Regions from separate parts of the Paenibacillus sp. MABNR03 genome, predicted to be linked through region 3. Evidence: riboswitches for the same ligand, from Rfam matches in the RefSeq annotation. Region 3 holds a riboswitch; each other region holds the start of a gene.

Evidence for each region. Region 3 has a riboswitch for cyclic di-AMP ahead of AAIH57_RS00060 (C40 family peptidase). Riboswitches for the same ligand answer to the same signal wherever they lie in the genome.
Region 1: linked by a shared signal. The riboswitch ahead of AAIH57_RS11765 (hypothetical protein) and the one ahead of AAIH57_RS00060 (C40 family peptidase) in region 3 are both predicted to bind cyclic di-AMP.
Region 2: linked by a shared signal. The riboswitch ahead of AAIH57_RS08060 (3D domain-containing protein) and the one ahead of AAIH57_RS00060 (C40 family peptidase) in region 3 are both predicted to bind cyclic di-AMP.

What each region holds. Positions count from the first base shown of each region.
Region 1 covers NZ_JBCIYR010000002.1:704,153-707,430, forward strand. Annotated here, with positions in the region: tRNA gene AAIH57_RS11755 (tRNA-Leu) at 409-491, shown strand; gene AAIH57_RS11760 (glutathione peroxidase) at 633-1,109, opposite strand; cyclic di-AMP (ydaO/yuaA leader) riboswitch at 1,487-1,660, shown strand; gene AAIH57_RS11765 (hypothetical protein) at 1,777-2,175, shown strand; gene AAIH57_RS11770 (HAD family hydrolase) at 2,323-3,006, shown strand; gene AAIH57_RS11775 (Nramp family divalent metal transporter) at 3,166-3,278, opposite strand, start outside.
Region 2 covers NZ_JBCIYR010000001.1:1,920,199-1,923,476, reverse strand. Annotated here, with positions in the region: gene AAIH57_RS08070 (ABC transporter substrate-binding protein/permease) at 1-481, shown strand, start outside; gene AAIH57_RS08065 (amino acid ABC transporter ATP-binding protein) at 468-1,193, shown strand; cyclic di-AMP (ydaO/yuaA leader) riboswitch at 1,464-1,667, shown strand; gene AAIH57_RS08060 (3D domain-containing protein) at 1,670-2,344, shown strand; gene AAIH57_RS08055 (polysaccharide deacetylase family protein) at 2,479-3,267, opposite strand.
Region 3 covers NZ_JBCIYR010000001.1:8,170-11,447, reverse strand. Annotated here, with positions in the region: gene AAIH57_RS00070 (X2-like carbohydrate binding domain-containing protein) at 1-982, opposite strand, end outside; tRNA gene AAIH57_RS00065 (tRNA-Leu) at 1,306-1,390, opposite strand; cyclic di-AMP (ydaO/yuaA leader) riboswitch at 1,752-1,883, shown strand; gene AAIH57_RS00060 (C40 family peptidase) at 1,889-2,353, shown strand; gene AAIH57_RS00055 (carboxymuconolactone decarboxylase family protein) at 2,433-2,762, opposite strand; gene AAIH57_RS00050 (hypothetical protein) at 2,882-3,100, opposite strand; gene AAIH57_RS00045 (hypothetical protein) at 3,219-3,278, opposite strand, start outside.

The sequences.
Region 1 (3,278 bases), on a different contig from region 3:
CGTTCGTTAAATGTTATATTAAATAACATTTATACTCCTTTTTGGTTCCTCTTATGCTTTTAAATCCGAATTATATGATATATATATTCACATAAATATCCGTATTTTGTCAATAAAATCTTTGGAATTCGGTTAAAACAATTTAAATGTTAACATACATAACTTTTTAGGTAATGTAAATGTAGGGAAAGGGATGGGGACTCGAGAGATCATCTTATTGGGATGCTAAATTACATGAATATAGATGGAAAATGATTTGAAATTTAATGTATGCAATCGGTAAGCGATCATGACGATAAGAACCGATATTTGGAGAAAAAACACAGGAGAATGACACTTTTTAGAAAGTGCTTTACTTTTATATCATAACCCTGTATAATCATTTTTGTTGCCGATTATTTACGACATGCGGTCGTGGTGGAATGGCAGACACGCTATCTTGAGGGGGTAGTGGGCGTATGCCCGTGGAGGTTCGAGTCCTCTCGACCGCATCATAAAGTACGATAAGAAGAGGTTTTCCGATGGAGGAAAGCCTCTTTTTTTTGCGTTTGTAGATAGCGTAAAAAAGGCCATCCCCAGTAGAACCTGACTTCCTGGGGTTCTGTGCTGATGATGGCCGCTGTGTGGTGCCTTTATTTCAACAACTTCTCGATATCTGCCTGAATTTGGTCAGGAGTCGTTTTTGGAGCATAACGCTTCACGACACGTCCGTCCTGATCGACAAGGAATTTGGTAAAGTTCCATTTGATGGCTTTGGAGCCGAGCAGTCCCGGTGCTTCTGTAGTCAGATGTTGGAAGAGAGGATGAGCGCTTGAGCCGTTCACGTCGATTTTCTCAAACATGGGAAAGCTTACACCGTAATTCATCTGGCAAAACTCGGCAATATCATCGGATGATCCTTTTTCCTGGGCGAACTGGTTACTCGGAAATCCCAATACTTCAAACTGACGATCTTTGAATTTGTCGTAGAGTTCCTGCAGACCTTCAAATTGCGGGGTCAGTCCGCATTTGCTCGCCGTATTTACAATCAGCAGCACCTTGTTGCGATATTCGGACATTTCCACTTCCTGTCCCCGAAGGGTGGTGACTTTGTAGTCATAAACGGTTATGATGTATCGCCTCCATATAATAATAGTTGAGTTCATTATTCGTATACTTATATTATATTGTTTACAATTAGATAATGCAAAATTAATAAAAAGATATTTCCCCTTTATTGGATGTTTAAATGATCCTTAAATTCCAGACATTTTTCATAAAGACGAGAATTAGTGAGCTTTATCGAGATGGATGGAGAATGGGAATGTTGTAAGCGCTATTATTAATAAGTAATGGCATAAATTCGTCATTTCGGTGATCTGTACAGACTTTACACCAACATGGCGCGGGTGTATGATTCATATCGTAATTTCTATTTCAATTAAACTTAACATGAAAAACGAAACAAACGATAATATCGCTCTGATCAATACACGAAACTGGAACGATGTTTTAATCGCTGAGTTTCCATTCATTCATGGGTGGGAAACGGGGGAACCAATCGGAATGGCTGTGCAATGCAGCTGGTCCATGGGGTGAATTTTTCGGTGCAAGCCGGAAATAGGGCGACTCTCGCGCCCGAATCCGTCAGCTAACCTCGTAAGCGTTAAAGGGAGAGGCAACAAGCCGTACGCATATTCATGGCGTCTTCGTCATGGGTTATTTAAGAAGCGTTCGGGGAGGCCTTGGTCCCCCACGCTTCTTTTTTGTTGTCTTTTCACGCCAAGGGAGGAACGAATGATGGATAATGAGATGATTTTAGTAACTGCACCGAATGAAGCGGGGCGCAAGTTTATCAAGCTTTTGATGTACAAAAAAATGTCGTTTGCCGTTCTGACCAACAGTGCAGGGGAAGAGCGGAAACTCCGGAGAATCGGAGTGGAGAACGTGATCCGCATGAATACTGCGGAAGCGCAGAAATGGTTTCTGCCGCAGTCCAGCGTAGGCAACGTTTTTATTTTTGAGAACAGTCTGAACCTGACCTGCAGGTATTTGCAGATCTGCCGTTCATGGACCTCGAAATCGCTATGCGTGATCACCGAACAGAGCCATCCCAAAGGGATTTACCGTGGAATGGGAGCAGACCGGATTGTATATTCCCTCAATGGAGAGGTTGGCTTTTTGCTCAATGGTTAATGTGATGACTGCCGATTGATCCGGTGTGAGGTGCCTGTTATAATTGAATTTATGGAAAAATGGAATTCTGAGGAGACTCATGCATGATGATGGGTCTTCTTTTTTATTGATCAAGGTTGCGTTCATGGCTAACAAGGAGGAATAGGCGTGCCGGATGTACGTGGATTAAAGTGGTTGTTTTTTGATGTAGGAGACACGTTGGTAGACGAATGGGAGCCGGTAGATGATATTATCGGGCAGTTCGTAAGAGAAGCCTGTTCACTTGGATATCCGGTGAAGATTGAGATGGTGCGAGAGATATTCGCCTCCTGTTACCGTAAATATGAGCAGTGGCCCATGAAGGTAGCGATTCGGACATTAATTAGTGATGAACGTCATAGGGAGCAGATTCAGGAGAAGCTGAAGTTCCGGAAGGAGCTGGAGAAGCCTTTCGCTGCTGCTGATGCTGTGCTGAAGGAGTTGTCACGCCATTATCGGATTGGCATTATTGCCAACCAGAGCCCGGGGACAGCTGAGCGACTGGAGAGTTATGGTTTGCGCAGGTACGTCGATGTACTGGCCTGTTCGGCAGAAGAAGGCGTATCCAAGCCGGACCCGGAGCTGTATGCAGTGGCCCTGAAACAGGCTGGATGCGAGCCCGGGGAAGCTGTAATGATTGGAGACCGGATTGATAACGATATCATTCCTGCCAAGAAGCTGGGGATGCGAACAATTCGGATCCTGCAGGGTTATGGACGGTTTCAGCCTGAACTGGAGGGTCAGGAGCACGCGGACTGGACGATCGAAAGTTTGGAACAGCTAATTCCTTTACTCGTGTCTAATGAAGAATAGCGGGTAAAGTATATTTATAGAAGCCTAGCGAGCGTCATCAAATTGTGGACAAGGCAAATGTACGGCATTATAAAAGGCTGATCGCTTCAAGTATAGCTACTTGAGGAGATCAGCCTTTTTTGAGTTGACATCCGGCTACCGGGACCCTGTTCCCTCTTATTAGAACAGCATAATGGTCTGGATGATCAGATAGACATTTAGGATAACGATCACGGCAGCGATGATCCAGGAGACGATTTTGAGCCACAGTTTGTTGGCGAATGCCCCCATGC
Region 2 (3,278 bases), 1.9 Mb from region 3:
TCGGGGTACGCCGATGCTGGTTCAATTGATGATTATCTATTACGGTCTTTCCCTGACCTTCGGAATTAACTTCTCGGCGCTGCAAGCGGGTATCATTACCCTTTCGATTAACAGTGGTGCCTATCTTGCCGAGATCTTCCGTGCGGGTATTCAAGGTGTCGATCGCGGTCAACTTGAAGCAGCTCGTTCCCTGGGGATGGGGAAAGGTGCAGCGATGCGGTTCATTATCCTGCCACAGGCTTTCAAAGCAGTGCTGCCTGCCATCGGTAATGAATTTGTGACCATTATTAAAGAATCGTCCATTATCTCGGTCATTGGTATGGTCGATATCATGTACCAGGCAAGTGTAGTCAAAAACATTACGTACCAAGGAATGAATCCGTTCCTTATTGCGGCAGCCATCTATTTTGTATTGACATTCATTTTGTCCAAGCTGCTGGGTCGACTGGAAAGGAAGTTGAGTGCAAGTGATAGACGTTAGACAATTACACAAATCCTATGGAAAAAACGATGTGCTTAAAGGCATTAATGTAACAATTGGCAAGGGTGAGGTCGTTGTAGTCATCGGTCCTTCCGGATCGGGTAAAAGTACCTTCTTGCGCTGCCTCAACCTGTTGGAGCAGCCGACCTCAGGCGAAATTGAGTTTGAAGGTGTGTCGATCACAGATCCCAAACACAACATTAATGCAACGCGGGAAAAAATGGGGATGGTATTCCAGCATTTTAATCTGTTTCCGCATAAAACCGTACAGCAAAACATTACGATTGCCCCAATCAAGGTTAAAAAGCAGTCAGCACAGGAAGCAAATCAGATCGCTGCAGACTTGCTCAATACCGTTGGTTTGTTCGATAAGAAGGATTCATATCCGAATCAGCTGTCTGGTGGACAGAAGCAGCGGATTGCCATTGCCAGGGCACTCGCCATGCAGCCCCATGTAATGCTGTTTGACGAGCCAACGTCTGCGCTTGATCCTGAAATGGTCGGGGAAGTGCTGGATGTAATGAAACGTCTCGCTGAAGGCGGTATGACCATGGTTATTGTCACTCACGAAATGGGTTTTGCCCGAGAAGTTGGTGATCGCATCATCTTTATGGATGGTGGCGTAATCGTGGAAGAAGGAACACCTGACGAAGTGTTTGGACACCCTAAACATGCCCGTACACGGGATTTTCTGGGCAAAGTGTTGTCATAGACTTTCCTTGAAAAGTCGACGGATAGCCTTTCATTTTTCATCATTAATCATAAATATTTAATCAAACAGCCTTGTTAACTATACCGTTAGCAGGGTTGTTTTTTGTGAGCTGCATAAGCATGGATTTACATAAAAGTAACGTTTCTGTCATTGTTGAAAGCTGCTTTTACACACCCATTTTCTGAAAAAACCTTATAAATTCAGTCTCATCATGAACTGAACATACCATTTGGTAACATTTACTACGGACCCTGGTTACAAAATTGTGATATATTGATTCTGCCGAAACTTCCTGAGCAGGAAGTGTGGAGGATGTAATGATGCAAAGCGTGTACGGGGGAAGATTGAAATTACACGCTGCTAGGGGTGAATTAGGGGTACATAACGCATCACCAATGTAACAGCGAACCTATAGGGTGGTTTCCTCCATCCGAATCCGACAACTAACTTCGCAGGCACAATGAGGGAGGAAGACCATGATTAAGAAGAGAAGTATAGCCAAAACAGCAACAGCCCTGCTGACAGCAGCAATGCTCATCCAGGCCGTTCCAGCTCACGCTGATTCTGTTCACGTGGCCAAAGAGGGGGATACCTTCTACACCTTATCGAAAAAATATGGCGTTGGACTTAACACACTTATCAAAGCTAACAATGACATTTCGCCTTACAACATTTATGGTGGTTTGAAGATTACCATTCCTGGCAAAACCAACACGGTCAAGGCTGCTGCAGCCTCTAAGAGCTCATCCGCGGCGAAGACCATCACGACAGCAAGTCTTGATGTAAATGCAGATGACAAAGTCGTTCAAGCCTGGGGTAAAACGTTCGACTATAGTAAGGCAGTAGAAGTGAAAGCAACTGCTTACTCTGCAGATGCCTCTGAAAATGGGGGATGGGGTGCTGTGGATTACTTTGGTAATCCGCTCGAATTGGGCACTATCGCCGTTGATCCAAGTGTTATTCCACTGGGAACAAAAGTACTGGTTACAGGTCACTCCCATCCGGGACTACCAAAGCAAGCATTTGTAGCAACTGCGCGTGACATTGGTGGAGCCATCAAGGGAAAACGAATTGATATTTTCATTCCTGGCAGTCAGAAGTCTGTGAGCACATTTGGTTTTCAGGACGTTGAACTTTACATTTTAAAATAATATAATCATCCACAATAAAGGTGTCCATTAGTCATGATGATCGTGACTGAAGGGCACCTTTTGTCTTGTATCTGCAAACTCAAGTTTGCGTTCGTTTGCAGATACATGTTTGTAAGTGACAGTTACTTCGGACATTATTTGCTCTTGGGCAGCTGCAGCATCTCGTCCAAGGTCACCAGATTGAATCCCCGACACCGCAACTCATCAATAATTTCCGGTAGTGCCTCTAATGTACCGGACAGGTTGGAACCCACACCGCCTCCGGCATGCTGGAGAATGATGGAACCCGGCTTGACCGCAGATAACACATTTTGCTTCACCTGGTCCTTGTTAAGACCTTTCCAATCCAGTGAATCCACGTTCCAGTTTACGATACTGTACTGCTGTCTGGCGGCCCATTGCAGCTGTTTTTCGTTAATGTCCCCGTATGGAGGACGAATCATCTTCGGTGTGTACCCGGTCAGTTTATGAATAATGTCGCCGGTATGTAGGATCTGTTTACGAAAAGCGTTGAGAGACAGCTTACTGAATTCAGGGTGGTTGTAACTATGGTTTCCAACAATATGGCCTTCCCTAACGATTCGTCTGACGAGGTCGGGATGTTTCTCAGCGCGGTTGCCCACAATGAAAAAAGTAGCCTTTACTTTGTATTTTTTCAATATATCCAGCACCTGTGGGGTGAACCTTGGATCAGGCACATCATCAAAAGTCAGTGCCACTTGTCTGGTAGAAGGGCCATTGGTTTTGAATGTGTCCGCATATTTCTGCCTTAGCTGACCCAGTGTCAGCTGTTCATCTTCAGATAGATCGGGTTTTGCAGCAGGCAGACTGTCCGGAGCTGAATTAGCCCATAGATGTCCAGGAGAATAACTTCCACTCAGGATCAGGACCAGCATGGAAAGTACGATGAGGCGAATTCGCATGATACAGCCTC
Region 3 (3,278 bases):
CCCAGAACGTCATCGCGGTCTTCCGCTCATCCTTAGTGAGCCCATCCATAGAGCCATTGCCAACGTTTAGCGAATCAAAATCGTTCCACCCGCCGGGGCCTGCATCCCGCCACCAAAGCGCTGCGATCGGAAACAGACGTGCAATATTAGCCCACTGCGTCAAACCCACATTACTGTCGTATGCTTCGACATCCCAGTCGATACGCCAGCCGTTGGCGTGTTTTTTCCAGAAATCCACGTAGTTGTGGTCCAGTGCCCATGAAAGCTCGAACCAGATATTATGTCTTGCCAAAGCCTTGGACCAGGCCTCCACATCTCCTCGTGCATCCCGGCTCAAATTGTTGATTCCCGAACCTGGGGTCACACTGTCGAATTTGACAAAGTTAATACCCCACTTGCCCAGAAGATCGGCGATGGAATCGATGTATTTCTGAGCACACGGATTCGAGAAATCAATCTTGTAGGTATAGGCATTCCAGGCATCCATCACCGTGAGCGGCTGGTATGCGATGTCCTGCATCCGGCATGCTCCACCCGTCCCGTAGATCTCCAAATTTTTATTGTACGCATCAATGGATAGTCCAGGGATCAGATAGATCCCGATCTTCTGACCATTGTTATGAACATAGTCAATAACCTCCTGAAATCCGTTCGGATACAGCGCAGCGTTAGGGATCGGTCTTCCGTATTCGTCATTGTCTCCATTCCATCCCGCATCAATGTTGATATATTCATAGCCATGGGCTTGCAGCTTCTCGCGCATGGCATCCGACTGCTTCTTAATGCTCTCTGCGGATATCCATTTCACTGAAGGGTCATACACCTGCATACTGTAACTGCTCCAGCCCATATACGGTTTCTCGGCCAATGCTGCATCCGCCGCTTCGGCTACATGATCTTTTGTTCCTGTAAAACCAAACTGTACTGCTGCCATGATGAACACCAGAAGAACCATTGCCATCCTTTTCCCTATTCGTTTCAAATCATCCCTACCCCCTCTGAAATGTGAATTCAAGTCATTCATGATAGCGCTTTCCTTACGAGAAGAGAATAGTGGATGTACTACTTCCGGGATAGGTACAATTCGGCATTTTGCGTACATTTCACCTTGATTACGGGGCAAATCAGCCATAGAACAGACATTTTTCCTTTTACCTCAGGTATAGACCAAAATGAATTATCTTTTGTTACGCCTCAATCAAGTGGCAAATCCTCAATAGAGTTGGGAGTTCCGTTCCTCAAAAAAGACATAAAAAAAGGTCTCTCGCAGGCGTTAGCCTAACGAGAAACCTTTTCCTCTTATGATGCGGTCGAGAGGACTCGAACCTCCACGGGGGGTTAGCCCACACGGACCTGAACCGTGCGCGTCTGCCAATTCCGCCACGACCGCATATGGTATATCTCCGGGATAATCTATCGCGGCGACAAGAAATAATATATCATGTGGAATTCATAGTGTCAACACTTAAAATAAATGGATATATCACAAAGGCATATAGAGAGCGCTGAAGTCAGAATGACCTCACTTTACATGTCGGAAACGAATCGTCTCTTCTCTTTTTACTCCAATCAAAATATTTGTCCAAATTCTCCCCTGTTGAAACACAAATTACTTTTTTGTCATCATAAATAATCATTCGGAACTACTCTATTCTGCAAAAAGTCTTGAATTCCGTTAACATTGAAGGAGGAAGAAACGTTTGACAATTACGCATTTATGCAATATAGTTTCAAAAGGTTACAAAAACTTAATTATTCAATTGCCGAGTTTCATGTTTGAAAACGGGGGAACCATTTTGGGTGAATTATTCTTATACATAGGAAATATAGGGAACCTTCTACCGAACCCTTAGCTAACTCCGTAGGCATCGAAGGGAGAACATTGATTTTGAAAAAGCTTATCATTTCTATTTTTGGAGCAGCCGTTCTATTTACATCCGGTGCAGCAAGCACTGAGGCAAACAGTATCAACACCGTCGTTAACAGCATGACTGGCATACCTTACAAGTGGGGCGGCACGACGCTGGCCGGTTTTGATTGCTCTGGGTTTATGAGATATATTTTTGAAAAATATAGTATTGAATTACCACGTACATCACAACAGCAAGCCAAAGCAGGTACTCCGGTATCCAAAGCGAATCTGCGGACAGGTGATCTGGTGTTTTTCAACACTTCAGGCAAAGGCATTTCACACACAGGCGTATACATTGGTGGCGGACAGTTCGCTCATGCCTCCAGCAGCAAAGGTGTCAGCATTACCAAATTAGCAAATCCGTATTTTAACACACGTTACGTTACCGCACGCCGGGTAACTGGACAATTTATGTATAACAAGATGCTCGGAAAAATATAAGTTGGACAAAAAACAGGCTCCGGATCAATCCAGGGCCTGTTTTTCTGTCTTGCTATGCTTACTCATTCTCAAGGAGAACCTAGTGCAATGCTTTTTGTACACGCATTGCGCCTTGTGACAGCGCGTGACCGCCACCAACGGCTCCTGCTACCGCTACCGTCTCCATAATTTCCTGGTCGGTTGCACCCTTTGCACGGGCCTCTTCCACATGGTAAAACGTACATACCTCGTTATTGGCAAACAATCCGATTCCGAGAGCAATCAGCTGCTTGGTTTTAGCATCAATGGCACCTGACTGAAAGCATTCCCCGGTAAACTCATGGTACGATTTCACCACCCCAGGCAACGCGTTGCTTAATTCTCCAATCTGATCCTTATAAGCATGAACCTTATCATTCATCAATGTCATGGCTATTGCACATCCTCTCAGCTGATATGTTACCTTCTCGCTGTACCTATCTTCTCTCCCGAGTGGTGCAATTATGCCAAAACATCCATGGTAATTCCATGCATCGGACCGGGTCTCTTTTATTCACTGAGCGGGCTTTGACGCGGTTCGCTAAAGAGCTGATAACGATAGTTACGATCCAACTTGACCACGCGTCTGTTCTGGCGGCGGATGAGCACCTGTTCCCCATCCCAGGCAACGACAATCCCGGTTACATCGTTGGATTCCAGCCCGTCCCGTATCACTCTTACTTTTTCACCCGATAAGCGCAGTGCATCCAATTCTGCATCACTAATCATGTCTATGGCTCCTATGTTCCAAATTTATTTACAAAAAGAGACCTAAATGAAAAGTCATTTAGGTCTCACGTGACTGTATTGGACTGTCATGTCATTCGAAAAATGTCCCGACTGAAAGTTACCGCTGCGCGTGCTCTTTGCTGTCGTTCTTCTCGAACCAAAAATCAAGCACTTTGGC